3 regions of the Pseudomonas sp. NPDC007930 genome follow, and region 1 is predicted to be linked to each of the others. Evidence: predicted binding sites of a transcription regulator. Region 1 holds the regulator's gene; each other region holds the start of a gene.
What was found. Region 1 encodes LexA, which represses DNA repair genes until DNA is damaged. Its sites were predicted from a motif close to CTGTNTNNNNANACAG; they were not measured.
Positions count from the first base shown of each region.

Region 1 (7,983 bases):
GAGTTGAACTGGATGATCTGCTTGACCGAGTGGCGCAGCGCCTTGGACGGGATGGTGCCCAGGTGCGTGCAGTTGCCGCCGACCTCGCGGCGGCTGTCGACCATCGCCACCTTGCGCCCTGCCTTGGCGGCATTCATTGCCGCGCCTTCCCCCGCCGGGCCGGAACCCAGCACCACTACGTCGTAGTTGTAGACAGCCATGCGTACTCCTTAGAACGGGCCGGAAACGCCAACCGTTTCCGGCGTTCGGTGCGCGGCGCACCGAAAAACCTGGCCCGAGCATTTTAGTGAACAGCGAGTGACGCGCACATTACCCCTTGGTCGCGATAAACGCCATTTTTCCGTGCGGCAACCTGCCACATTGGCGGCCCGCAAGCACCGCGCTAGAGGGCCACTGAACGGATTTTAGTTGCTCCGGTCTTACGATACACATATCGTTACAAATACCGTCGGTTAGTGACGCACACACTGTGCAGGACCCGCGCAGCGCTCAAGATCAAGGATCGAGCACAGCCAACAACTACAAATAGGTGCATTCATGGCCTCCAATACAGGCAAGGGCAAGGCGATTTTTCGCGTTGTCAGCGGCAACTTTCTTGAAATGTTCGACTTCATGGTGTACGGCTACTACGCCACCGCCATCGCCAAGACCTTCTTCCCCTCGGACAACGAATTCGCTTCGTTGATGCTCTCGCTGGCCACCTTTGGCGCGGGCTTCCTGATGCGCCCGCTGGGTGCGGTGGTGCTCGGCGCCTACATCGACAAACACGGCCGCCGCCAAGGCCTGATCGTGACCCTGGCAATGATGGCCGCCGGTACCTTGCTGATCGCGCTGGTGCCCGGCTACGCCACACTCGGGGTGGTGTCGCCCATTCTGGTACTGCTCGGGCGCCTGTTGCAGGGCTTCTCGGCGGGCGTGGAGCTGGGCGGCGTCTCCGTTTACCTCTCGGAAATCGCCACCCCGGGCAAAAAAGGCTTCTTCGTCAGCTGGCAGTCGGCCAGCCAACAGGTCGCGGTGGTGTTCGCCGGCCTGCTCGGCGTGCTGCTGAACCACTTCCTGTCGCCGCAAGACATGGGTGAATGGGGCTGGCGCGTGCCGTTCCTGGTCGGTTGCGCCATCGTCCCGGCGATCTTCGTGATCCGCCGCTCGCTGGAAGAAACCCCGGAGTTCGAAGCCCGTACCCATCGCCCGGCGTTCGCCGACGTGCTGCGTTCGATCGGCCAGAACTTCGGCCTGGTCATCGCCGGCATGGCGCTGGTGGTGATGACCACCGTGTCGTTCTACCTGATCACCGCCTACACCCCGACCTTCGGCAAGAGCGTGCTGCACTTGTCGGACCTCGACGCGCTGGTGGTGACGGTGTGCGTGGGTATCTCGAACTTCATCTGGCTGCCGGTGATGGGCTCGGTGTCTGACCGCATCGGCCGCAAGCCGCTGCTGCTGGCCACCACCATCCTGGCCATCGTGACCGCCTACCCGCTGCTGTCGTGGCTGGTCAGCGCGCCAAGCTTCAGCCACCTGCTGATGGTCGAGCTGTGGCTGTCGTTCCTGTATGGCTCGTATAACGGTGCGATGGTCGTGGCGCTGACCGAGATCATGCCGAAAGAAGTGCGCACCACCGGCTTCTCGCTGGCCTACAGCCTGGCCACCGCCACCTTCGGCGGCTTCACCCCGGCGGCCTGCACCTGGCTGATCCACTACCTCGACAACCAGGCCGCGCCTGGCCTGTGGCTGACCGGTGCGGCCATCATGGGGCTGATCGCTACCCTGGTGCTGTTCCGTGGCAACCGCCATGAGCTGCGGGTGCGCGAGGCAGCCAACGCCTGAGGCGCTGGTTGGTGTGAAGAAGGGCCGGCGTTTGCTGGCCCTTTTTTATTTCAGCCGAGGGCCCCTCAAGGCGTACCCAGCACCCGCGCCAACACGCCGCGCACCTTGCCCATCCCCGCCTCCAGCGCCTGTTCGATCTGCGCCATGCTGATCACCGCGGTGCCCTTGCCGGCCGCCGGGTTGACCACCAGCGCCAGGCACGCGTAGGCCAGCCCCAGCTCACGGGCCAGGGCAGCTTCGGGCATGCCGGTCATGCCCACCAGGTCGCAGCCGTCGCGCTCCAGCCGGGCAATCTCGGCGGCGGTTTCCAGCCGTGGGCCTTGGGTGCAGCCGTACACCCCCTGGGCGCTGTGGGCATGGCCCTCGGCAGCCAGGGCCGCGAGCAGGCGTTGGCGCAGGGGTTCGCTGTAGGGTTCGCTGAAGTCGATGTGCACCACCGGCTCCAGCGGGTCGGCGAAGTAGGTGTGCTCGCGGCCGCTGGTGTAGTCGATCAACTGATGCGGCACACAGAGGTGGCCGGTGCCCATGGCCGGGTGAATGCCGCCCACGGCATTGACCGCCAGCACCGCCTCGGCGCCAGCCTGCTTGAGCGCCCAGAGGTTGGCGCGGTAGTTGACCTGGTGCGGCGCCAGCCGGTGCGGGCTGCCATGGCGTGGCAAGAACAGCACCTCATGGCCGCCGAACTCGCCGATCGCCAGCTCCGCCGAAGGCTCACCGTAGGGGGTTTCTACTACCTGGGTGCGCTGGATGCGCAAACCCTCGAGCTGTGCCAGCCCGGAGCCGCCGATGATTGCGTAAACCGCCATGGGTAACCCTCAGTCGATCAATTGTGCGTCGCGCAGCGCGCCCAATGCGTGCAACCAGCGCGGATGCTGGCGGTATTCCCGCCCCGGGGTGGCGCGCCCGGCCATGCGCGCGATGCGCGGCGCCGGGGTGACCTTCAAGCGTTGCGCCGCGCTCAAGGCCAGCTCGGCCGCGGCGCGGTCGTTGCACACCAGGCCCATGTCGCAACCCGCGCTGAACGCCGCCTCGACCCGCGCCGCGGCATCGCCCACCACATGGGCACCAGCCATCGACAGGTCGTCGCTGAAAATCACCCCGTCAAAGCCCAGTTCGCCGCGCAGAATGCCCTGCAGCCAGCGTGGCGAGAAGCCCGCCGGGCGCTCGTCTACCTGAGGGTAGATCACATGGGCCGGCATCACCGCCGCCAACTGGCCGAGCAACCGGGTAAAGGGGATCAGGTCTTGCTGGCGCAGCGCCGCCAGGTCGCGCTCGTCGACCGGGATCGCCACGTGGGAGTCGGCCTCGGCCCAGCCATGCCCAGGGAAGTGCTTGCCGCAGGCGGCCATGCCGGCCTGGTTCATGCCACGTATAAAGGCACCGGCCAGCAGCGCCGCGCGCGCCGGGTCGGTTTCGAAGGCGCGCTGGCCAATCACCGCGCTGCGCCCGTGGTCGAGGTCGAGTACCGGCGCGAAAGAGAGGTCCAGGCCCACCCCGAGCACTTCACTGGCCATCACCCAGCCGCATTGCTCGGCCAGGTATTCGGCGTTGGCCGCCTCGGCGATGCGGCGCATCGCCGGCAGCCGCACGAAGCCTTGGCGCAGCCGCTGCACGCGGCCGCCTTCCTGGTCCACGGCGAGGATCAGGTCCGGGCGCAGGGCGCGAATCGAAGCCGTGAGTTCGCGCACCTGGCGCGGGTGCTCGATGTTGCGGGCGAAGATGATCAAGCCGCGCACTTCGGGTTGGCGCAGCAGGTGGCGGTCTTCGGCGCTGAGCCAGGTACCGGCCACGTCGACCATCAAGGCGCCTTGCAAGCGGGCAGTCATGGGCAATCCTTCAAAGCAGTGGGGGCGCTACTTTAACGGATGGCGCAGGCGCCGGCCACGGCTCAGGCCTTGGCCGCCGCCTGCGGCTGCTTGCTGCGCGGGCGCAATTGCGCGGCGTGCATGGCCGGGTCGGTCACGCCGCTGTCGGCACGCATGCCGGCGGCCAGGAACGGCACCATCAGGCGCATCACCTGCTCGATGGAGGTGTCGACGCCGAAGTCGTTCTCGGAAATCGCCCGCAGCGCCTTGATACCCGACATGCTGAAGGCAGCCGCGCCGAGCATGAAATGCACCCGCCAGAACAGCTCCAGCGGCGGAATGCGCGGCGCGGTGTCGTTGACCAACTGCATGTAGCGGCGAAACACCTTGCCGTACATGTCTTCGAGGTAGCGCCGCAGGTGCCCCTGGCTTTCGCTGAAGGCCAGGCCCAGCAGGCGCATGAAGATCGACAGGTCATTGTTGCTGCGCGGCTGCACGACCATGGCTTGGTCGACCAGCACCTCGAGCAGCTCCTCGAGGCTGGCCTTGTGCGCCGGCAACGCCGCGCGGCGGTCGAGTTCACGTTCGAGGCTGGCGCAAAACGGCCCGAGGAAGCGCGAGAACACCGCCTGGATCAGCGCCTTCTTGGAGCCGAAGTGGTAATTCACCGCGGCCAGGTTCACCCCGGCCTTGCCGGTAATGAGGCGCAGGGACGTTTCGGCGAAGCCCTTCTCCGCGAACAGTTGTTCGGCGGCATCGAGGATGCGTTCGACAGTCTCCGATTGGGCCATGGTCACTCCGGCAGGCAAACAAGTGTTTGAAACTTACGTTTCAGCCCTCTCGGCTGTCAAGCCGGGCGCTGCATTTTCCGGCCAGATGGTCAAGCTTTACAAGGTTCCCGGGCAAAAATGAGGGTTGCCAAGACCGTTCCACTGTATATAATCCCAGTCACTGTACAAAAAACCAGAGCCCCTACCATGCTGAAACTGACGCCCCGCCAGGCAGAAATCCTGGCCTTCATCCGGCGCTGCATCGAAGACAACGGCTTCCCGCCCACGCGCGCCGAAATCGCCCAGCAGCTCGGTTTCAAATCGGCCAACGCCGCCGAGGAGCACCTCAAGGCACTGGCCCGCAAGGGCGCCATCGAGATGACCCCAGGCGCCAGCCGCGGCATCCGCATCCCGGGTGGCACCGGCGACGCCAAGGCAGACGACACCCTGCCGATCATCGGCCGTGTCGCTGCCGGCGCGCCGATCCTGGCGCAGCAGCACATCGAGGAATCCTGCAACATCAACCCGGGGTTCTTCCATCCCCGCGCCGACTACCTGTTGCGCGTGCACGGCATGAGCATGAAGGACGTGGGCATTCTCGATGGCGACCTGATCGCCGTGCACACCTGCCGCGAAGCCCGCAACGGCCAGATCGTAGTGGCGCGCATCGGCGACGAAGTGACCGTCAAGCGCTTCCAGCGCAGTGGCAGCAAGGTCCGCCTGCTGGCGGAAAACCCGGAGTTCGCCCCTATCGAGGTCGACCTGCGGGAGCAGGATCTGGTGATCGAAGGGCTGAGTGTCGGCGTGATCCGCCGTTAACGAGGAGGCGTCATGCAGTGTATTCCCGCTACCCCCACCCGGCCTCAACAGGCTCAACTGTCGCTGTTCGAGGCTTTTATGGCACCGTCGGCCGGTAAACCACTGTTCGTGGCCGAGCCGCGCGAGCCCTACGGGGCCAGCGTTGCCGAGGTCGATGACACCGAAGTGTTCAGCGAGCTGGCACTGCGGGGGTCCGCGGGAAGCTGCCTGAACCTGCTGGCGCCGGTGCTGCAGTCCCTGAGCCAGGCCCGCGAACAGCGCTGGTTAACGCTGGTTGCGCCGCCGGCCAGCCTGACCCACGCCTGGCTGCGTGATGCGGGGCTCAACCGCGAACGTATTCGCCTGCTGCAGCCGCGCCAGGGCCAAACCGCCCTGGAGCTGGCGTGCGAGGCCTTGGCCTTGGGCAACAGCCACACCGTGGTGAGCTGGGTAACACCGCTCAATACCACCGCCCGCCAACAGCTGGTGTTGGCGGCCCAGGCAGGCCAGGCACAAAGCCTGAACATCCGCCTGGGGTAAGCCTCAACGTTTGCGCAGGATCACACTGCCAATCGAATAACCGGCGCCGAACGAGCTGAGCACACCCAACGCGCCGCTGGGCAGGTCGTCCTGATGCAGGTGCAAGGCGATGACCGAGCCCGCCGAACTGGTGTTGGCGTAACGGTCGAGAATCACTGGGGCCTCGTGGGGCTCGGCATCACGGCCCAGCAGTTTTTTAACGATCAACTGGTTCATCGACAAGTTGGCCTGGTGCAGCCAGAAGCGTTGTACCGCTTCCACCGCGATGCCCTGCTCGGCCAAGTGCTGGCCAATCAGCTCGGCGACCATCGGGCACACTTCGCGGAACACCTTGCGGCCTTCCTGTACGAACAGCTTTTCCGCGGCCAGCGCGGGGCCCTCTTCGGCACGGTTGAGAAAGCCAAAGTTGTTGCGGATGTTATTGGAGAACTGCGTCAGCAGCTTGGTGCCGACGATATCGAACTGATGGGCCGAGCTGGCCAGGTCAGCCCGTTCCACCAGCACCGCGGTGGCGGCATCGCCAAAAATGAAGTGGCTGTCGCGGTCACGGAAATTCAAATGCCCGGTGCAGATTTCCGGGTCGACCACCAGCACGGCGCGGGCCTGGCCCAGTTGCACCGCGTTGCATGCGGTTTGGATGCCGAAGGTGGCCGACGAGCACGCCACGTTCATGTCGAAACCAAAGCCGGCAATGCCCAACGCTTGCTGCACTTCGATGGCGATGGCCGGGTAAGGCCGTTGCAGGTTGGAGCAGGCGACGATCACCGCGTCGACATCGGCCGCGGTTCGTCCGGCCCGCTGCAGCGCCTGGCGGGCGGCGCTCACGGCCATTTCACAGAGGATCGACGGCTCGTCGTTGCCACGCTCGGGCAACCGCGGCTTCATCCGCTGCGGGTCGAGGATGCCGGTTTTGTCCATCACGTAACGGCTTTGAATGCCGCTGGCTTTCTCGATGAACGCCGCGCTGGACTCGGCCAGCGCCTCGGCCTCGCCGCGCTCGATGGCGGCCGCGTGCTGGTCGTTGTACTGGTTGACGTAAGTGTTGAACGCGGCAACGAGTTCGTCGTTGCTGATGCTGTGGGGCGGTGTGTACAAACCGGTGCCACTGATAACAGCCTTATGCACGATCCATCCTCATGATTGTAGGGGCGCCGGCCGCACACAACGCGGCCGGCACACCGGAGTTTGCCACAACCCGGTACGCCCGTACCGGGTTCAGGCCTCGACCTGCGACCACTGCTTGGCCAGGCGTTTATCGGAGACCGGTACCTTGGTGCCCAACTGCTGAGCGAACAACGACACGCGGTACTCCTCCAGCCACCAGCGGTACGTTTCCAGTTCCGGGTCGTGCTTGCCTTCCTGGCCATGCTTGGCCAGGCGCGCGCTGTACTGCGCCCAGGCCTGGGCGAATTCGCCGCTCCACATCCGGTCTTTCTGCAACTGGCCGGGGAGTTTGTCGAGGCGCATGTCGATGGCCTTGAGGTAGCGCGGCAGCTCCTTGAGCCACAACGCGGGTGTTTGCCGCACGAACCCAGCATAGACCAGTGCGCCGACCTGCTGCTTGATGTCGTTCAAGGCCACGGCACGGGCCAGGTCAATCTTGCCCTTCAGGCGTTTTTGCACGCCGTGCCACAGCTTGAGCACTTCCAGGGTGAGCCGCGCCAGGCGCTCGGCGTGTTCGGCCCAGGCGCCACGCTTGCGCTCGGCCAGCGACGCCAGCGCGGCGCCGTCACGTGGCAGGCTGGCTTCGCCGTCGAGAATGCAGGCGTCAAGGCTGGCCAGCAGGATGTCTTCGACCAGCGCCTCGACCCGGCCCATGTCGCGGTACAGCAAGCCCAGTTCGGTCAGCCCGGGCAGCTTGCCGCGCAGGAACTTCGCCGGTTCCGCCAGCTGCTGCAGCAACAGCCGCTGCAGCGCGCGGCGGTGCTGCCAATCGGCCTCGGCGGCGGTGGTAAAGCGCGCCTGGCGCACTTCACCGCCCTCTTCGGCCAGGGCTGGGTACACGGTCATTTCCAGGCCGGCGATGTTCTGCCGGGCGGTTTCGGCCACGTTGCCGAAAGCCTTGGCCTGCACCGGCGGCTGGCCCTCGGCCTTGGCCGGCAGCGCCAGCGCGGCCTGGCTGGCCTCGGCAAAGCGCGCGGTGAGCGCGGCCAGGTCGCGGCCCTCGCCCAGTGGCTTGCCTTGGGCATCGACCACTTCGATGTTCATCTTCAGGTGCGCCTCGACCTGCGCGGCCGCCTCGG
Region 1 covers NZ_JBIBKC010000005.1:156,035-164,017, reverse strand. Annotated here, with positions in the region: gene sthA (Si-specific NAD(P)(+) transhydrogenase) at 1-200, opposite strand, end outside; gene ACFZCE_RS13370 (tricarballylate/proton symporter TcuC) at 538-1,827, shown strand; gene ACFZCE_RS13365 (S-methyl-5'-thioinosine phosphorylase) at 1,893-2,633, opposite strand; gene nagZ (beta-N-acetylhexosaminidase) at 2,643-3,641, opposite strand; gene ACFZCE_RS13355 (TetR family transcriptional regulator) at 3,716-4,423, opposite strand; gene lexA (transcriptional repressor LexA) at 4,610-5,221, shown strand; gene sulA (SOS-induced cell division inhibitor SulA) at 5,234-5,740, shown strand; gene ACFZCE_RS13340 (beta-ketoacyl-ACP synthase III) at 5,744-6,865, opposite strand; gene hrpA (ATP-dependent RNA helicase HrpA) at 6,956-7,983, opposite strand, start outside.

Region 2 (7,983 bases), on a different contig from region 1:
TCTGAAGGTTACCCTGCCAAGGGTCAAGATCCTGCAGATGCTGGACTCGGCCGAACAGCGGCACATGAGTGCCGAGGATGTGTATAAAGCCCTGATGGATGCGGGTGAAGACGTTGGCCTGGCCACGGTTTACCGTGTGCTGACCCAATTCGAAAGCGCCGGTTTGGTGGTGCGTCACAACTTCGACGGCGGCCATGCCGTGTTCGAACTGGCAGACACCGGCCACCACGATCACATGGTCGATGTCGACTCGGGTGAGGTGGTTGAATTCGTCGATCACGAGATCGAAAAGCTGCAGCACCGGATTGCCGAAAGCCATGGTTATGACCTGGTCGAGCACAACCTGGTGCTGTATGTGCGCAAGAAGCGCTGAGCTAGGGTCATGAAAAAAGCGCCTGTATGGGCGCTTTTTTTATGCCTGGCGTTCGGACTCTCTGCTCTAGCGCGCAGTGCCCTGGGTCACCATCTTCTTGGCATGCGCCAGTGACTCCCGGGTCAAGTCGATGCCCCCCAGCATGCGGGCGATCTCCTCGATCCGCTCGGCCTTGCTCAGCGCCTTCACCGCGGTGTGGGTGGTGTCGTCGCTGCGCAGCTTGTGCACGAACAGGTGATGGTGGCCCTGGGAGGCCACTTGCGGCAGGTGGGTGACCGTCAGCACCTGGCCGCGCTCGCCCAGCCGGCGCAGTAGCTGCCCGACCACCTCGGCGGTGGGCCCGCCGATGCCGACGTCGACCTCGTCGAACACCAGCGTGGGAATGCGCGAGGTTTGCGCGGTGATCACCTGGATCGCCAGGCTGATGCGCGACAGCTCGCCCCCGGAGGCGACCTTGGCGATCGACTTCAATGGCAGCCCCGGGTTGGCGCTCACCAGCAGTTCGACCTGCTCCAGCCCGTGGGGGTGCAGTTCGCTGCCGGTGAACGGCCGCAGGGCAATCTCGAAGCGCCCGCCGGGCATGCCCAGGCGGTGAATCTCCGCCGCCACGGCTTCGGCCAGGTGGCTGGCGGCCTGGTGCCGCAGGTTGCTCAGCTCTTGGGCTTTTTCCTGGTAGTGGCGGGCGTAGGCGGCGATTTCCTCGGCCAGCTTCTCGAGGGTTTCGTCGCTGGCGTTGAGGCTTTCGACCTCCTCGAACAGGCGCTGGTGCAGCGCGGCCAACTCATGGGGCTGCACGCGGTGCTTGCGCGCCAGGGTGTACACCGTGTCGAGGCGTTCCTCGATGTACTGCAGGCGGGCTGGGTCTGCGTCGAAGTGGTCGATGAAGCGGTTGAGTTCGCCCACGGCTTCTTCTACCTGGATCTGCGCGTTGGCCAGCAGGCCGGCGGCTTCCTGCAGTGGCTTGGGCGGGTTGTGCAGGCTGCCCAGGCGGTTCAGGCAACTGTGCAGGGCGCTGAGGATGTTGCCCGAGTCGCTGTCGCTGCATTGCTCCAGCACCTGCCGGCCGGTGGCGAACAGGCCCTCGGCGTTGGCCAGGTTTTGCTGTTCTTCCTCGAGGCTTTCGAGCTCATGGTCGGCCAGCGCCAGGTTGTCGAGCTCTTCAAGCTGGTAGCTGAGCAGTTGCTGGCGCGCGCGCACTTCATCGCCGGCGTTGCTCAGGCGCTCGAGCTCTTGGCGGGCCTGGCGCCAGCGCTGGCCGGCCAGTTGCACCTGGCGCGCGAGGTCGCTGGCGCCGGCGTATTCGTCGAGCAGCCGGCGGTGGGTGTCGGGCTTGAGCAGCGACTGGTGTTCGTGCTGGCTGTGGATGTCGATCAGCAGTTCGCCCAGCGCCTTGAGGTCGCCGAGGGGGCAGGGGGTGCTGTTGATGTAGGCGCGAGAACGGCCTTCGGCGGTGATCACCCGGCGCATGATGCACTGGCCCTCGTGGGCCAGATCGCGTTCGTCGAGCCAGTCGCGGGCTTCGCCGATCTGGCTGATGTCGAAGGTCGCGAGGATGTCGGCTTTGTCTGCGCCCGGGCGCACCACGCCGGGCTCGGCGCGGTCGCCCAGGGCCAGGCCGAGGGCGTCGAGCATGATCGATTTGCCCGCGCCGGTTTCGCCGGTGATCACGCTCATGCCGCGCTGCAGCTCGAGGTCGAGGTGCTCGACGATGGCGTAGTTATGAACGGACAGGTGCACCAGCATGCTCGGCTCCCGGGCAAAAACACGAAGTAGTGTTTATTTATACAGTTGTTTTCAGGTGCCTGGCAATGCCGAGGGTTAGGCCAAATAGCGCGCACCGCCTTGCCGCTTATCGCCAAAAAGAATTTATCCCGCCGTTCGCCCCATTGCCCCTTGAAGCGCCGAGCACAGGCCCCATATAGGCGGGCAGAAGTGCGAGCCCGTTGCTCGCGACGTGATCCCAAAGGAGATTTCCATGGCTGATGAACAGAAGCTGGACGAGCAGAACCCAGCCGCTAACCCGGCCCAGGAAGGCGCTGGCGAAGACCTCGGCGCGCGTGTGGTAGCCCTTGAAGAAGAGCTGGCCGCCGCCAAGGACCAGGCCCTGCGCGTGGTCGCCGACCTGCAGAACGTGCGCCGCCGCGCCGAGCAGGACGTAGAAAAGGCGCACAAGTTCGCCCTCGAGAAGTTCGCCAACGACCTGCTGCCGGTGATCGACAGCCTGGAGCGTGGGCTTGAGCTGTCCAACGACCAGGACGAAGCCCTGCGCCCGATGCGCGAAGGCATGCAGATGACCCTCAAGCTGTTCGCCGACACCCTCAAGCGCTACAACCTCGACGCGCTCGACCCTCACGGCGAGCCGTTCAACGCCGAACAGCACCAGGCGATGGCCATGCAAGAGAGCGCCGACGTAGAGCCGAACACCGTGCTCAAGGTGTTCCAGAAGGGCTACCTGCTCAACGGCCGCCTGCTGCGCCCGGCCATGGTCGTGGTCAGCAAGGCGCCGGCACCGGTTTCGCCTTCGATCGACGAAAAGGCTTGAAATAAAACCGGCCGCCCCCATCTAGTCGGCAAGCGTTCAGTGCTACCGCAGCCAGCCACCACTGCTGCGGCAACCCAATTCGAAGTTTCTGGAGAGTTTTAACATGGGCAAGATTATCGGTATCGACCTGGGGACGACCAACTCGTGTGTCTCCGTGATTGAAAACGGCAAAACCAAGGTGATCGAGAACGCCGAAGGCGCTCGCACCACGCCGTCCATCATCGCCTACACCAACGACGGTGAAATCCTCGTCGGCCAGTCGGCCAAGCGCCAGGCCGTGACCAACCCGACCAACACCCTGTACGCGGTCAAGCGCCTGATCGGCCGCCGCTTCGACGAAAACGTCGTGCAGAAAGACATCGGCATGGTCCCTTACAAGATCGTCAAGGCGAACAACGGTGACGCCTGGGTCGAAGTCAAAGACAAGCAAATGGCACCGCCGCAAATCTCCGCGGAAGTGCTGAAAAAAATGAAGAAAACCGCCGAAGACTACCTCGGCGAGGCCGTGACCGAAGCGGTCATCACCGTGCCGGCCTACTTCAACGACAGCCAGCGTCAGGCCACCAAAGACGCCGGTAAAATCGCTGGCCTCGACGTAAAACGCATCATCAACGAACCCACCGCCGCGGCCCTGGCCTACGGCATGGACAAGTCCAAGGGTGACCACACCATCATCGTTTACGACCTCGGTGGCGGTACCTTCGACGTGTCGGTGATCGAAATCGCCGAAGTCGACGGTGAGCACCAGTTCGAAGTGCTGGCCACCAACGGTGACACCTTCCTCGGTGGTGAAGACTTCGACCTGCGCCTGATCGACTACCTCGTTGAAGAATTCAAGAAAGAAAGCGGCATCAACCTCAAGGGCGACCCGCTGGCCATGCAGCGCCTGAAGGAAGCCGCTGAAAAAGCCAAGATCGAGCTGTCGTCGAGCCAGAGCACCGACGTCAACCTGCCGTACGTGACCGCCGACGCCACCGGGCCGAAGCACCTGAACGTGAAGATCTCCCGCGCCAAGCTCGAAGCCCTGGTCGAAGACCTGGTCACCCGCACCATCGAGCCATGCCGCATCGCCCTGAAAGACGCCGGCATCGACCCGTCGAAAATCGACGATGTGATCCTCGTCGGCGGCCAGACCCGCATGCCGATGGTGCAAAAGGCCGTGAGCGACTTCTTCGGCAAAGAAGCCCGTAAAGACGTCAACCCGGACGAAGCCGTGGCCATGGGTGCTGCCATCCAGGGCGCGGTACTGGCCGGCGACGTGAAAGACGTGCTGCTGCTCGACGTCAGCCCGCTGACCCTCGGTATCGAAACCATGGGCGGCGTGATGACCCCGCTGATCGAGAAGAACACCACCATCCCGACCAAGAAGTCGCAGGTGTTCTCCACCGCCGACGACAACCAGGGCGCCGTGACCATCCACGTGCTGCAGGGCGAGCGCAAGCAAGCCGGGCAGAACAAGTCGCTGGGCAAGTTCGACCTGGCCGAGATCCCGCCAGCCCCGCGTGGCGTGCCGCAGATCGAAGTGACCTTCGACATCGACGCCAACGGCATCCTGCACGTCGGCGCCAAAGACAAAGCCACCGGCAAGCAGCAGTCGATCGTGATCAAGGCCAACTCGGGCCTGTCGGACGAAGAAATCGAGCGCATGGTGCGTGACGCCGAGGCCAACGCCGAGGAAGACCGCAAGTTCGAAGAGCTGGCCGCTGCCCGCAACCAGGGTGACGCGCTGGTGCACTCGACCCGCAAGATGATTTCCGAAGCCGGCGACAAAGTCACCGCCGAAGAAAAAACCGCCATCGAAGCAGCACTGTCGGCGCTGGAAGCCGCGGTGAAGGGCGACGACAAGGCGGCCATCGAAGCGAAGATCGAAGAACTGTCGAAAGTCTCCGCGCCGGTGGCGCAGAAGATGTACGCCGAGGCCGAGCAACCCCAAGCGGGCGCGCAGCCTGCCGGTGGCGCCGAAGAGCCGAAGAAGCACGACGACGTGGTCGACGCCGAGTTCGAAGAAGTGAAAGACAACAAGTAACCGCTTGTTGATCGCCGGTTCCCTACGCTTGCGTGGTGGCTGGTAGGATGTCGCCGCGCGGGGGCCTTGCCCCCGCGTTGGCGCGTCTGGCGTCCGGCTTTTGCAACACCTTTTTTCTCTTGCCCGCGCACCCATGGCGCGGGCCATTGCGGCAGGTAGCCCGTGACCAGGGTTGCCGTTTCCCCGCTTTCTACTCACGGTGTGCCGCCTGGGGCATGCCAGGCAGTTCGCTGCCAAACGTCATCGAGAGTGTGAAAAAGAACTTATGGCCAAGCGTGATTATTACGAAGTGCTGGGGGTCGAGCGCGGCGCCAGTGAAGCCGACCTGAAGAAGGCGTATCGCCGCCTGGCGATGAAATTTCACCCGGACCGCAACCCGGGCGATAAAGAAGCCGAAGACAAGTTCAAGGAGGCCAACGAGGCCTACGAAGTGCTGTCTGACACCAGCAAACGCACCGCCTACGACCAGTACGGCCATGCCGGGGTAGATCCGAGCATGGGCGGCGGCGCCGGCGGCGCGGGCTTCGGTGGGGCGAACTTCTCCGACATCTTCGGCGATGTGTTCAGTGACTTCTTTGGCGGCGGCCGTGGTGGCGCCCGTGGCGGTGCCCAGCGCGGCGCCGACCTGCGCTACACCCTCGAGCTCGACCTCGAAGAAGCCGTGCGCGGCACCACGGTCAGCATTCGCGTGCCCACCCTGGTCAACTGCAAGCCCTGCGACGGCAGCGGCGCGAAAAAAGGCTCCGCGCCGATCACCTGCCCCACCTGCGGTGGTGTTGGCCAGGTGCGCATGCAGCAGGGCTTCTTCTCGGTGCAGCAAACCTGCCCGCGTTGCCACGGCCAGGGCCGGATCATCTCCGACCCGTGCGACAGCTGCCACGGCGAAGGCCGTGTCGAAGAATTCAAAACCCTCTCGGTCAAGGTGCCGGCGGGCGTCGACACCGGCGACCGTATCCGCCTGGCGGGCGAGGGCGAGGCCGGTGCCCATGGCGGCCCGACCGGCGACCTGTACGTGGTGATCAGCGTGCGCGAGCACGCGATCTTCCAGCGTGACGGCAAGCACCTGTTCTGCGAAGTGCCGATCGCCTTCACCGATGCCGCCCTGGGTGGCGAGCTCGAAGTGCCGACCCTCGATGGCCGGGTGAAGCTGAAAATCCCCGAGGGCACCCAGACCGGCAAGCAGTTCCGCCTGCGCGGCAAGGGCGTGGCCCCCGTGCGTGGCGGTGGCCCGGGTGACCTGATGTGCCGCGTGGCCGTCGAAACCCCGGTGAACCTCGACCGCCGCCAGCGCGAGCTGCTCGAAGAGTTCCGCGCCACGCTCGAGGGCGACAGCTCCCACTCGCCGAAGGCCAGTGGCTGGTTCGAAGGCATGAAGCGCTTTTTCGGCGATCTTTGACGGTTTGGAAGGAACGCACACATGCGACGTATAGCTGTGACCGGCGCCGCCGGCCGCATGGGCAAGGCCCTGATTGAAGCCGTACACAAAGAGGCCGGTGCCGGCCTGACCGCGGCCATCCACCGCCCCGACAGCACCCTGGTCGGGGCTGACGCCGGCGAGCTGGCGGCCCTGGGCCGCATCGGCGTGCCGTTGTCGGGCGACCTGGCCCGGGTGGGCGATGAGTTCGACGTGCTGATCGACTTCACCCACCCTTCGGTGACCCTGCGCAACCTGGCCTTCTGCCGCAAGGCTGGCAAGGCGATGATCATCGGCACCACCGGCTTTACCGAAGACGAAAAAGCCCGCTTGGCCGAAGCCGGCAAAGACATCCCGATCGTCTTCGCCGCCAACTTCAGCGTGGGCGTCAACCTCTGCCTGAAACTGCTCGACACCGCCGCGCGGGTGATGGCCGAAGACGCCGACATTGAAATCCTCGAGGCGCACCACCGGCACAAGGTGGATGCGCCCTCGGGTACCGCGCTACGCATGGGTGAGGTCGTTGCCAAGGCCCTGGGCCGTGACCTGCGTGAAGTTGCCGTGTACGGCCGCGAAGGCCAGACCGGCGCCCGCGACCGCCAGACCATCGGCTTTGCCACCGTGCGCGCCGGCGATGTAGTGGGCGACCACACCGTGCTGTTCGCCACCGAAGGCGAGCGCGTCGAGATCACCCACAAGGCCTCCAGCCGCATGACCTTCGCCAAGGGCGCGGTGCGCGCGGCCATGTGGCTCGACGGCCGCGCACCGGGGCTTTACGACATGCAAGACGTTCTGGGGCTACACTGATACCACCTTTCCGGCAGCGCCCGGAAAACAAGGCGTTTTCGCGGTGGACCAAAAAACAGTTTTTCTGTAAGCTACAGCTTTAGTGTGTCCACTAAAAGCGCGCAGAAAAATTCGTTCAAAGAAGCGGGGTGACGTTAACTACGTCATTCCGCTTTTTTACAACCTGCGATCGCCCTTTCAGGCTTGAATTTCGGAGGTCTTCTTGACTAAGCCAGCCATACTCGCCCTTGCCGACGGCAGCATCTTTCGCGGTGAAGCGATCGGAGCCGATGGCCAGACCGTCGGAGAGGTGGTGTTCAACACCGCTATGACCGGTTATCAGGAAATCCTTACCGACCCTTCCTATGCCCAGCAGATCGTAACCCTGACCTACCCGCACATCGGCAACACCGGTACCACCGCGCTCGACGCTGAGTCGTCGCGGGTCTGGTCGGCCGGTTTGGTGATCCGCGACCTGCCGCTGCTGGCCAGCAACTGGCGCAACACCCAGTCGCTGTCTGACTACCTCAAAGCCAACAACGTGGTGGCCATCGCCGGCATCGACACCCGCCGCCTGACCCGCATCCTGCGTGAGAAGGGCGCGCAGAACGGCGCGATCCTGGCCGGTGACAACGTCACCGAAGAAGCCGCCATCGCCGCCGCGCGCTCGTTCCCGGGCTTGAAGGGCATGGACCTGGCCAAGGAAGTCAGCACCACCGAAACCTACGAGTGGCGTTCCAGCGTCTGGGAGCTGGCCGGCGACACCCACGCCGAGCGCACCGACGCCGAGCTGCCGTACCACGTGGTGGCCTGGGACTACGGCGTCAAGCTGAACATCCTGC
Region 2 covers NZ_JBIBKC010000020.1:53,517-61,499, reverse strand. Annotated here, with positions in the region: gene fur (ferric iron uptake transcriptional regulator) at 1-373, shown strand, start outside; gene recN (DNA repair protein RecN) at 440-2,116, opposite strand; gene grpE (nucleotide exchange factor GrpE) at 2,349-2,915, shown strand; gene dnaK (molecular chaperone DnaK) at 3,019-4,941, shown strand; gene dnaJ (molecular chaperone DnaJ) at 5,207-6,337, shown strand; gene dapB (4-hydroxy-tetrahydrodipicolinate reductase) at 6,359-7,162, shown strand; gene carA (glutamine-hydrolyzing carbamoyl-phosphate synthase small subunit) at 7,365-7,983, shown strand, end outside.
Region 2: the regulator LexA is predicted to act here: its motif matches at 2,146-2,161, upstream of recN (DNA repair protein RecN).

Region 3 (7,983 bases), on a different contig from region 1:
TGGGCCGACCTGATCGCCCAGCGCCCGGCAGTGGTGCGTGGCCAGCGGGTGAACCGTACCTGGGGGGATGAAGCGACCCAGGTGCCTGAGCGGCATTCGGCGGCTGACTTCAAGTAAAGCGCTCAGGCCTTCGCCCGGCACAGCCGGCCTCCCACTAGGTCTGTGTTGTCCTTGATTTCCGAGGCAATACAAATCTGGTGGGAGGCCGTGGTCCGGCACTCCGGCTGTGCCGGGCGATAGGCCCTGAAGCTCATGCACAAAATCAACAGGGCTCACAGATTGATCCCCTCCATGAAACCCTGAATGGCTTAAGTGAACAGCATTACGGCACAGCTGGGCGAAGGCCCCTCAACCCCTAGCGGAAATCCCGGCTGCGCACATCCAGCCCATCCAGCAAGCCACTCATGTCCAGCAGGTTGCGGGCGATCACATGGATCACCTCGCCCTTGCGCTCCAGCCGGCCCTGCACCTGCATCAACCTGGCCCCTACCAGCACCCGCCGCTGGCGCTGGGCAAGGTCGAGCCACACCACCACGTTGATCATGCCGAATTCGTCTTCCAGGGTTACGAACGTCACCCCACTGGCGGTGCCGGGGCGTTGCCGGCCGGTGACCAGCCCGCACACGTTCACCGGCTGGCCATGCTCGAGTAGGCCCAGTTCGCGCGAGGCGCGGCAGCGCCACTTGCCCAGCGCCCGGCGCAGTAGCGCCAGCGGGTGCGGGCCGAGGGTAGTGCCGACGCTGGCGTAATCGGCGTGTAGCTCTTCGCCCACCGTTGGCACCGGCAACACCACCGGCGCTTCAACCTGGCTGGGCAGGCCGGCGAACAGCGGCAGTTGCCGCTGCACGCTGGCGACTTCCCAGCGCGCGCGAAAGCGGTGCCCGGCCAGCCCGCGCAAGGCCCCGGCGTCGGCCAGCAGTTCGCGGGCGCGGGCGTCGAGGCCGCTGCGCTCGGCCAGCTCCGCCACATCGGCGAACGGCCCGGCCTGGCGCGCCGCTACGATTGCCTGGGCGGCCGCTTCGTTGAAGCCGCGGATCATCCGCAGGCCCAGGCGAATCGCCGGCTGTTCACCACCGCTGGCCTCGAGCGAGCAGTCCCAGGCGCTGTGGCGCACATCGACCGGGTGGGTTTGAATGCCATGGCGGCGGGCGTCCTGCAGCACCTGATCGGGGCTGTAGAAGCCCATCGGCCAGCTGTTGATCAGCGCGCAGGCGAAGATTGCCGGTTCATGGCATTTGAGCCAGGCGCTGGCGTAACACAGCAAGGCGAAGCTGGCCGCGTGGGACTCCGGGAAGCCATAGCTGCCAAAGCCTTTGATCTGCTCGAAGATGCGCGCGGCGAAGTCCTCGCTGTAACCGTTGCGCAGCATGCCCTCGCGCAGCCGCAGCTGGTGCGGCTCCAGCCCGCCGTGGCGCTTCCAGGCGGCCATGCTGCGGCGCAACTGGTCGGCCTCGCCGGGGCTGTAGTCGGCGGCGACGATCGCCAGTTGCATCACCTGTTCCTGAAACAACGGCACGCCCAGGGTGCGCTTGAACACGGCCTCCAACGCTTTGCTCGGGTAGCTCACCTCCTCCTCGCCATGGCGGCGGCGCAGGTACGGGTGGACCATGTCGCCCTGGATCGGCCCCGGCCGCACGATCGCCACCTGGATCACCAGATCGTAGAACTCCTTGGGCCGCAAGCGCGGCAGCATGGCCATCTGCGCCCGTGATTCGATCTGGAACACCCCCACCGTGTCGGCCTTGCCGAGCATCGCGTAGGTGGCCTGGCAATCGGCCGGGATGTCTACCAGGCCCATGCGCGGGCCGCCGCGCCATTGCTGGCGCAGGGCAAAGCAGCGGCGCAGGCAACTGAGCATACCCAGGGCGAGCACGTCGACCTTGAGCAGGCCGACCTTGTCGAGGTCGTCTTTGTCCCACTGGATCACCGTGCGCTCGGCCATCGCGGCGTTTTCCACCGGCACCAGGCTGTGCAGCGGCTGCTCGCTGATCACGAAGCCGCCCGGGTGCTGCGACAAATGCCGGGGGAAGCCCACCAGCTCGGCGGTGAGCACCAGCACCCGGTGCAACGCCGGGCTGGCCGGGTCGAAACCGGCCTCGCGCAGGCGTTCCGGGCTGGGCAGCTCATCGCCATAGCGGCTGGCACAACCGGCCAGGGCGGTGACCTCATCGGGCCCCAGGCCCAGCGCCTTGGCCACGTCGCGCAGGGCGCCGCGGCCCTGGTAGCTGCTGGCCACAGCAGTCAGCGCGGCGCGCTGGCGGCCGTAGCGCTGGAAGATGTACTGGATCACCTCTTCGCGGCGCTCGTGCTCGAAATCGACGTCGATGTCGGGCGGCTCATTGCGCTCGCGGCTGATGAAGCGCTCGAACAGCAGCGAGCTTTGGCTCGGGTCGATGGCGGTGATGCCCAGGGCGAAGCACACCGCCGAGTTGGCCGCCGAGCCCCGGCCCTGGCAGAGGATGTGGCGCTCGCGGGCAAAGCGGACGATGTCGTACACGGTCAGGAAGTACGGCTCGTAGCCCAGGTCGATGATCACCTCCAACTCGCGTTCGAGCTGCGCGGTGGGCACGTTGCCAGGGCTGCCCCAGATCCGCCGCGCGCCCTCGGCGGTGAGCTGGCGCAGCCAACTGGCCGGGCTGTGGCCCTCGGGCACCAATTCGCGGGGGTACTGGTAGCGCAACTCGGCCAGGCTGAAGCGGCAGCGCGCGGCGATGGCCAGTGCCTCGTCGAGCAGCTCGCGGCCATACAGCGGTAACAGTTGCTCGCGCGGGCGCAGGTGGCGCTCGCCGTTGGCGAACAGGCGCTGGCCAGCCTCGGCCACGGTGGTGTGGTGGCGGATCGCGGTGAGGGTGTCTTGCAGGGCGCGGCGGCCACGGGCATGCATGTGCACATCGCCGCTGGCCACGCAGCGGATGCCCAGCGCCGCGGCGGCCTGGCGCCAGCGCGCCAGCCAGAGGGCATCGTCGGCGCCGCGGTGCAGCTCCACCGCCAACCACAGGTTGGCGCCGAACACGCCCTTGAGCCAATGCCCATGGGCCAGGTTCGGCAGCGGGCCGGGCAGCCACAGCGCCAACAGCCCCTGGGCCTGGCTGAAGTCTTCGCGCAGCAGCCGGTACTGGCCCTTGCCGGCGCGGCGCCGGGCCAGGGTGATCATTTGGCACAGCGCCTGGTAGCCGGCCAGGCTCTCGGCCAGCAGCACGCAGCGCGGGCCCTGCTCGACCGCCATTTCGCTGCCGACGATCAGCGCCACCCCGGCGGCCTGGGCCGCTTCCCAGGCGCGAACGATGCCGGCCAGGGTGCATTCGTCGGTGATCGCCAGGGCCTGGTAGCCCAGCGCCGCGGCGCGACTGAACAGCTCGGCGGCGGTGGAGGCGCCGCGCTGGAAGCTGAACGCCGACAGGCAGTGCAGCTCGGCGTAGCCGGCGCTCACCCGAACCACCCTTGCAGCCACAGCGGCGCCGGCTCGGCAAGGTTACGGTAGGCCCAGGCCAGGCGGCCGTCGGGCAAGCGCACGCGGTAATAATCGCGGCGCACATCGCCACCGTCCCACCAGCCGCTTTCCACCCGCTCCGGGCCGGCCTGCGCCGCCCAGGGCCCGCTGAACGGCTGGGCCTGGGGCAGCAACCAGCCGGGCCGCGCGCCAGCCGGCTGGGCCTGCGCGCCGGGCACCAGGCACCAGGCCTGCTCGGGGCGGTGGTCGGCGGCATAGCCCAGCCCGCTCACCGCGTCATCGCCCAGCCGCGCGCGCAGGCGCTCGCGCAGTTGCTCCCAGGGTTGCTGCTGCTGTGGCCGGGCGGCGAACAATTCATGGTGGCCGGGCACGAACGGCGGCAACTGCTCGGCCAGCAGGCGCAGGCTGCGCACCGGCCGCGGCACCTGCACCGGTTCCAGCCGGCCACGGGCCAGCTCGAACAGCCGCTCGGCATCGCGCTCTGGCGCCAGCAGCCCGACCGGCACCTCGGTAGGCGGGCCCTCGGCGTGCTCCAACTGCAGCACGAAACGCTGCACGCCGCCGTCGCGGGCCAGCACGAAGGCGGCCAAATCCGCCAGCAGGCGGCGCACCGGGAACAACAGCGCCTGGGTGTTCTCGACGTCGTAGTTCAGCTCCAACCGCGCGGCGAAGCGCTCCGGTGGCTGGTAAAAGCCCAGGGCCAGTGGCGCCAGCCCGCGCAGGCGGTCGAGGTGCAGCAACAACTCCGCCGGAAAGCGCCGCGCCACCTGCTGGCGCGGCAGCGCCAACAGTTGCCCCAGCTTACGCAGGCCCATGCGCTGGCAGCTGGCGGCGTGCTCGCGGCTGAGCCCGGCGCGGTCGATCGGCAAGGCCTGCAGCAGCGGTTCGAGGGCGCCCGGCTCGGTCACCTCGATGCCGGCGTGCAGGTTGGCCAGCACCCGCGCTGCCACCGGGTTTGGCGCCAGGGTAATGCGCCGGCCGAAGCCCAGTGCGTTCAACTCTTCGTGCAAGCGCGCGGCAAAGCGCGGCCAGGGGCCGAACAGGCTCAGGCTCGAGCCCACCTCCAGCAGCAGCGCACGCGGGTAATGCAGGCTCACCTGGGCGCTGAAACCATAGCCCCAGGCGGCCAGCAACTGCTCGGCCTGGGCGATGCTGGCCGGGCAGTGCTCGGCGCTGTCGAAGCCCTCGGCCAGGGCCTGGGCGGTGCTCAGCGCCTGCCCCGGGCGCAGGCCCAGCGCCCGCGCCGGGGTGTTGACCGCCTTCAGCACGCGCCGCTGCGGCGGCCCACCGAGCAGCACCAACGGCCGCCCAGGGTCGGCGCAGCCGCGCAGCACGCCATCGAGCGCCAGTTGCGGGAACAGGATGCAGGCCCAGAGCATACGCGCCTCAGGCCGCCGGCCAGGCGATCGGCTGCGCCGGCGCGCGCCCGCCACGGCACTTGAGCACCCGCCATTGCGCCGGCTGGGCGTCTATCGCCAGGCGCAACGCGGCCGGCGAGGGGTTCAGCGCGGCCTGTTGATCGCGCAGGGCGAAGGCCAGGGTGTGGCCGGTTTCCGCCGCCACCTGCAGGCGCCGCAGCGCGCGGTCGTCGGCCTGGCCGGGCCAGCACAGCACCGCCCCGCAACTGCCCGAGCGCAGGCACTGCTCGGTGGCCCACAGCGCTTCCTTGGCGCTGGCGCGCACCCAGCTCAGGTGTTCGAGCACCACCCCTGCGGCCTGCCAAGCCTGGGGGTACGGCACCCACGGCGGCGCCACCAGCACCACCCGCTCGCCCTCGGCGGTCAACCGCGCCAGGCTCGGCCACAGCAGTTGCAGCTCGCCACAACCCGGGGCGGCCAGCAGCAGCTCGGTGAGGGCCGCCGGCGGCCAGCCGCCAGCGGGCAAGCAGGCGTCGAGCGCGGCATGCCCGGTCGGCTGCGCTGCCTCGGCCGAGGGGGCCTGCACCGCGCGCCCGCGCCAGACGCGGCGCTGGTCGAGCAGGCCGTTGAGGTTGACCCGCGCCAGGCTCATGGGCGGGCTCCGTAGAACATAGGCATAGGGATACTGGGCAATAGGGGCTTGGGCGGTATTCTGACCGAATAACTGTATGGATGACCAGTTATTTTGCCAGTCTCTGCCCAATGGTGGCGGCTGCGCGCGCTGTTCGGTACCCGGGTGCCCAACGAAAAACCCCGGCCAATGGGCCGGGGTTCAGGGTGCTACACAGCGGCGCGGCTCAAGCCTGGGCGTCCCAGGCGCGGTCGCCGTGCTCGTCCTTGATGCGGGTGGGCAGGCCCATCACATCCAGCGCCTTGAGGAACGGCTCAGCCGGCAGTTCTTCGACGTTGGCCATGCGTTGCACGTCCCACACGCCACGGGCCACCAACAGGGCCGCGGCCACCGGCGGTACACCGGCGGTGTAGGAAATACCCTGGCTGTCGGTCTCGGCGTAGGCTTCTTCGTGGTCGGCCACGTTGTAGATGAACACCTCGCGCGGCTGGCCAGCCTTGGTGCCCTTGACCAGGTCGCCGATGCAGGTTTTGCCGGTGTAGCCCGGGGCCAGCGAAGCGGGGTCGGGCAGCACGGCCTTGACCACCTTGAGCGGCACCACTTCAAGGCCTTCGGCGGTCTTGACCGGTTTTTCGCTGAGCAGGCCAAGGTTCTTCAGCACGGTGAAGACGTTGATGTAGTGCTCACCGAAACTCATCCAGAAGCGCACGTTGGGCACGTCGAGGTTCTTCGACAGCGAGTGCACTTCGTCGTGGCCGGTGAGGTACAGGTTCTGCGCGCCCACCACCGGCAGGTCGTCGGTGCGCTTGACCTCGAACATGCGGTTGCTCGCCCACTGGTTGTTCTGCCAGCTCCACACTTGCCCGGTAAATTCGCGGAAGTTGATTTCCGGGTCGAAGTTGGTGGCGAAATATTTGCCGTGTGACCCGGCATTGACGTCGAGAATGTCGATCGACTCAATGCGGTCGAAATACTGTTGTTGCGCCAGCGCTGCATACGCGTTGACCACACCCGGGTCAAAGCCTACGCCCAGGATCGCGGTGACGTTCTTCTGTTGGCATTCCTCGAGGTGTTTCCACTCGTAGTTGCCGTACCAGGGCGGCGTTTCGCACACTTTGCCCGGTTCTTCGTGAATGGCGGTGTCCAGGTAGGCCACGCCGGTATCGATGCAGGCACGCAGCACCGACATGTTCAAAAACGCCGAGCCGACGTTGATCACGATCTGCGATTCGGTTTCGCGGATCAGGGCTTTGGTCGCCTCTACATCCAGTGCATTGAGCGCGAAGGCCTGGATGCTGGCGGGCTGCTTGAGGCTGCCCTTGGCCTTGACGCTGTCGATGATGGCCTGGCATTTGGAGATGTTGCGCGACGCGATGGCAATACGACCGAGTTCGTCGTTATGCTGCGCGCACTTGTGGGCCACCACCTTGGCGACACCTCCTGCACCAATGATAAGAACGTTCTTCTTCAATTTCTCTTGCTCTCCTTAATACGCCAGCTTACGACAGGCTGGACAGGTAATCGGCAAAACCGAACTCACGCTTGACCTCGACGCTACCGTCGAGTTGTTTCACTACGATGGCCGGCATCTTCAAGCCGTTGAACCAGTTCTTCTTGACCATGGTGTAACCGGCCGCGTCGACGAACGACAAACGGTCGCCGATCGCCAGTGGGCGGTCGAATTGGTATTCGCCGAAAATATCCCCGGCCAGGCACGACTTGCCGCACACCATGTAGGTGTGTTCACCGTCGTTGGGCGCCATCTTGGCATTGAGGCGGTAGATCAGCAGGTCGAGCATGTGCGCTTCGATCGAGCTGTCGACCACGGCCAGGTGCTTGCCGTTGAACAGGGTGTCGAGCACGGTCACTTCCAGCGAAGCGCTCTGGGTGATGGCCGCCTCGCCCGGCTCCAGGTACACCTGCACGCCGTAGGTCTCGGAGAACGCCTTGAGCCGCGCGCAGAACGCCTCGAGCGCATAGCCTTCGCCGGTGAAGTGAATACCGCCGCCCAGGCTGACCCATTGCACCTGGTGCAGCAGGTGGCCGAAGCGCTGCTCGATGTGCCCGAGCATCTTGTCGAACAGGGCGAAGTCGCCGTTCTCGCAGTTGTTATGGAACATGAAGCCGCTGATCTGCTCGATCACCGCTTCGATCTTGGCAGGGTCCCACTCGCCCAGGCGGCTGAACGGGCGCGCCGGGTCGGCCAGCAGGTAGTCCGAGCTGCTCACCTGCGGGTTGACCCGCAGGCCGCGGGTCTTGCCCTCGCTGGCCTCGGCGTAGCGCTGCAACTGGCCGATGGAGTTGAAGATGATCTTGTCGCAGTTCTCGAGCATCTCGGGGATTTCGTCATCGGCCCAGGCCACGCTGTAGGCGTGGGTTTCGCCGGCGAACTTCTGCCGGCCGAGCTTGAGCTCGTACAACGACGACGACGTGGTGCCGTCCATGTACTGTTCCATCAGGTCGAACACCGACCAGGTGGCAAAGCACTTGAGCGCCAGCAGCGCCTTGGCCCCGGAGTGTTCGCGCACGTAGGCGATCTTCTC
Region 3 covers NZ_JBIBKC010000009.1:128,953-136,935, reverse strand. Annotated here, with positions in the region: gene yghU (glutathione-dependent disulfide-bond oxidoreductase) at 1-117, shown strand, start outside; gene ACFZCE_RS18855 (error-prone DNA polymerase) at 356-3,430, opposite strand; gene ACFZCE_RS18850 (Y-family DNA polymerase) at 3,427-4,830, opposite strand; gene imuA (translesion DNA synthesis-associated protein ImuA) at 4,838-5,461, opposite strand; gene ACFZCE_RS18840 (saccharopine dehydrogenase NADP-binding domain-containing protein) at 5,667-6,911, opposite strand; gene ACFZCE_RS18835 (carboxynorspermidine decarboxylase) at 6,940-7,983, opposite strand, start outside.
Region 3: the regulator LexA is predicted to act here: its motif matches at 5,534-5,549, upstream of imuA (translesion DNA synthesis-associated protein ImuA).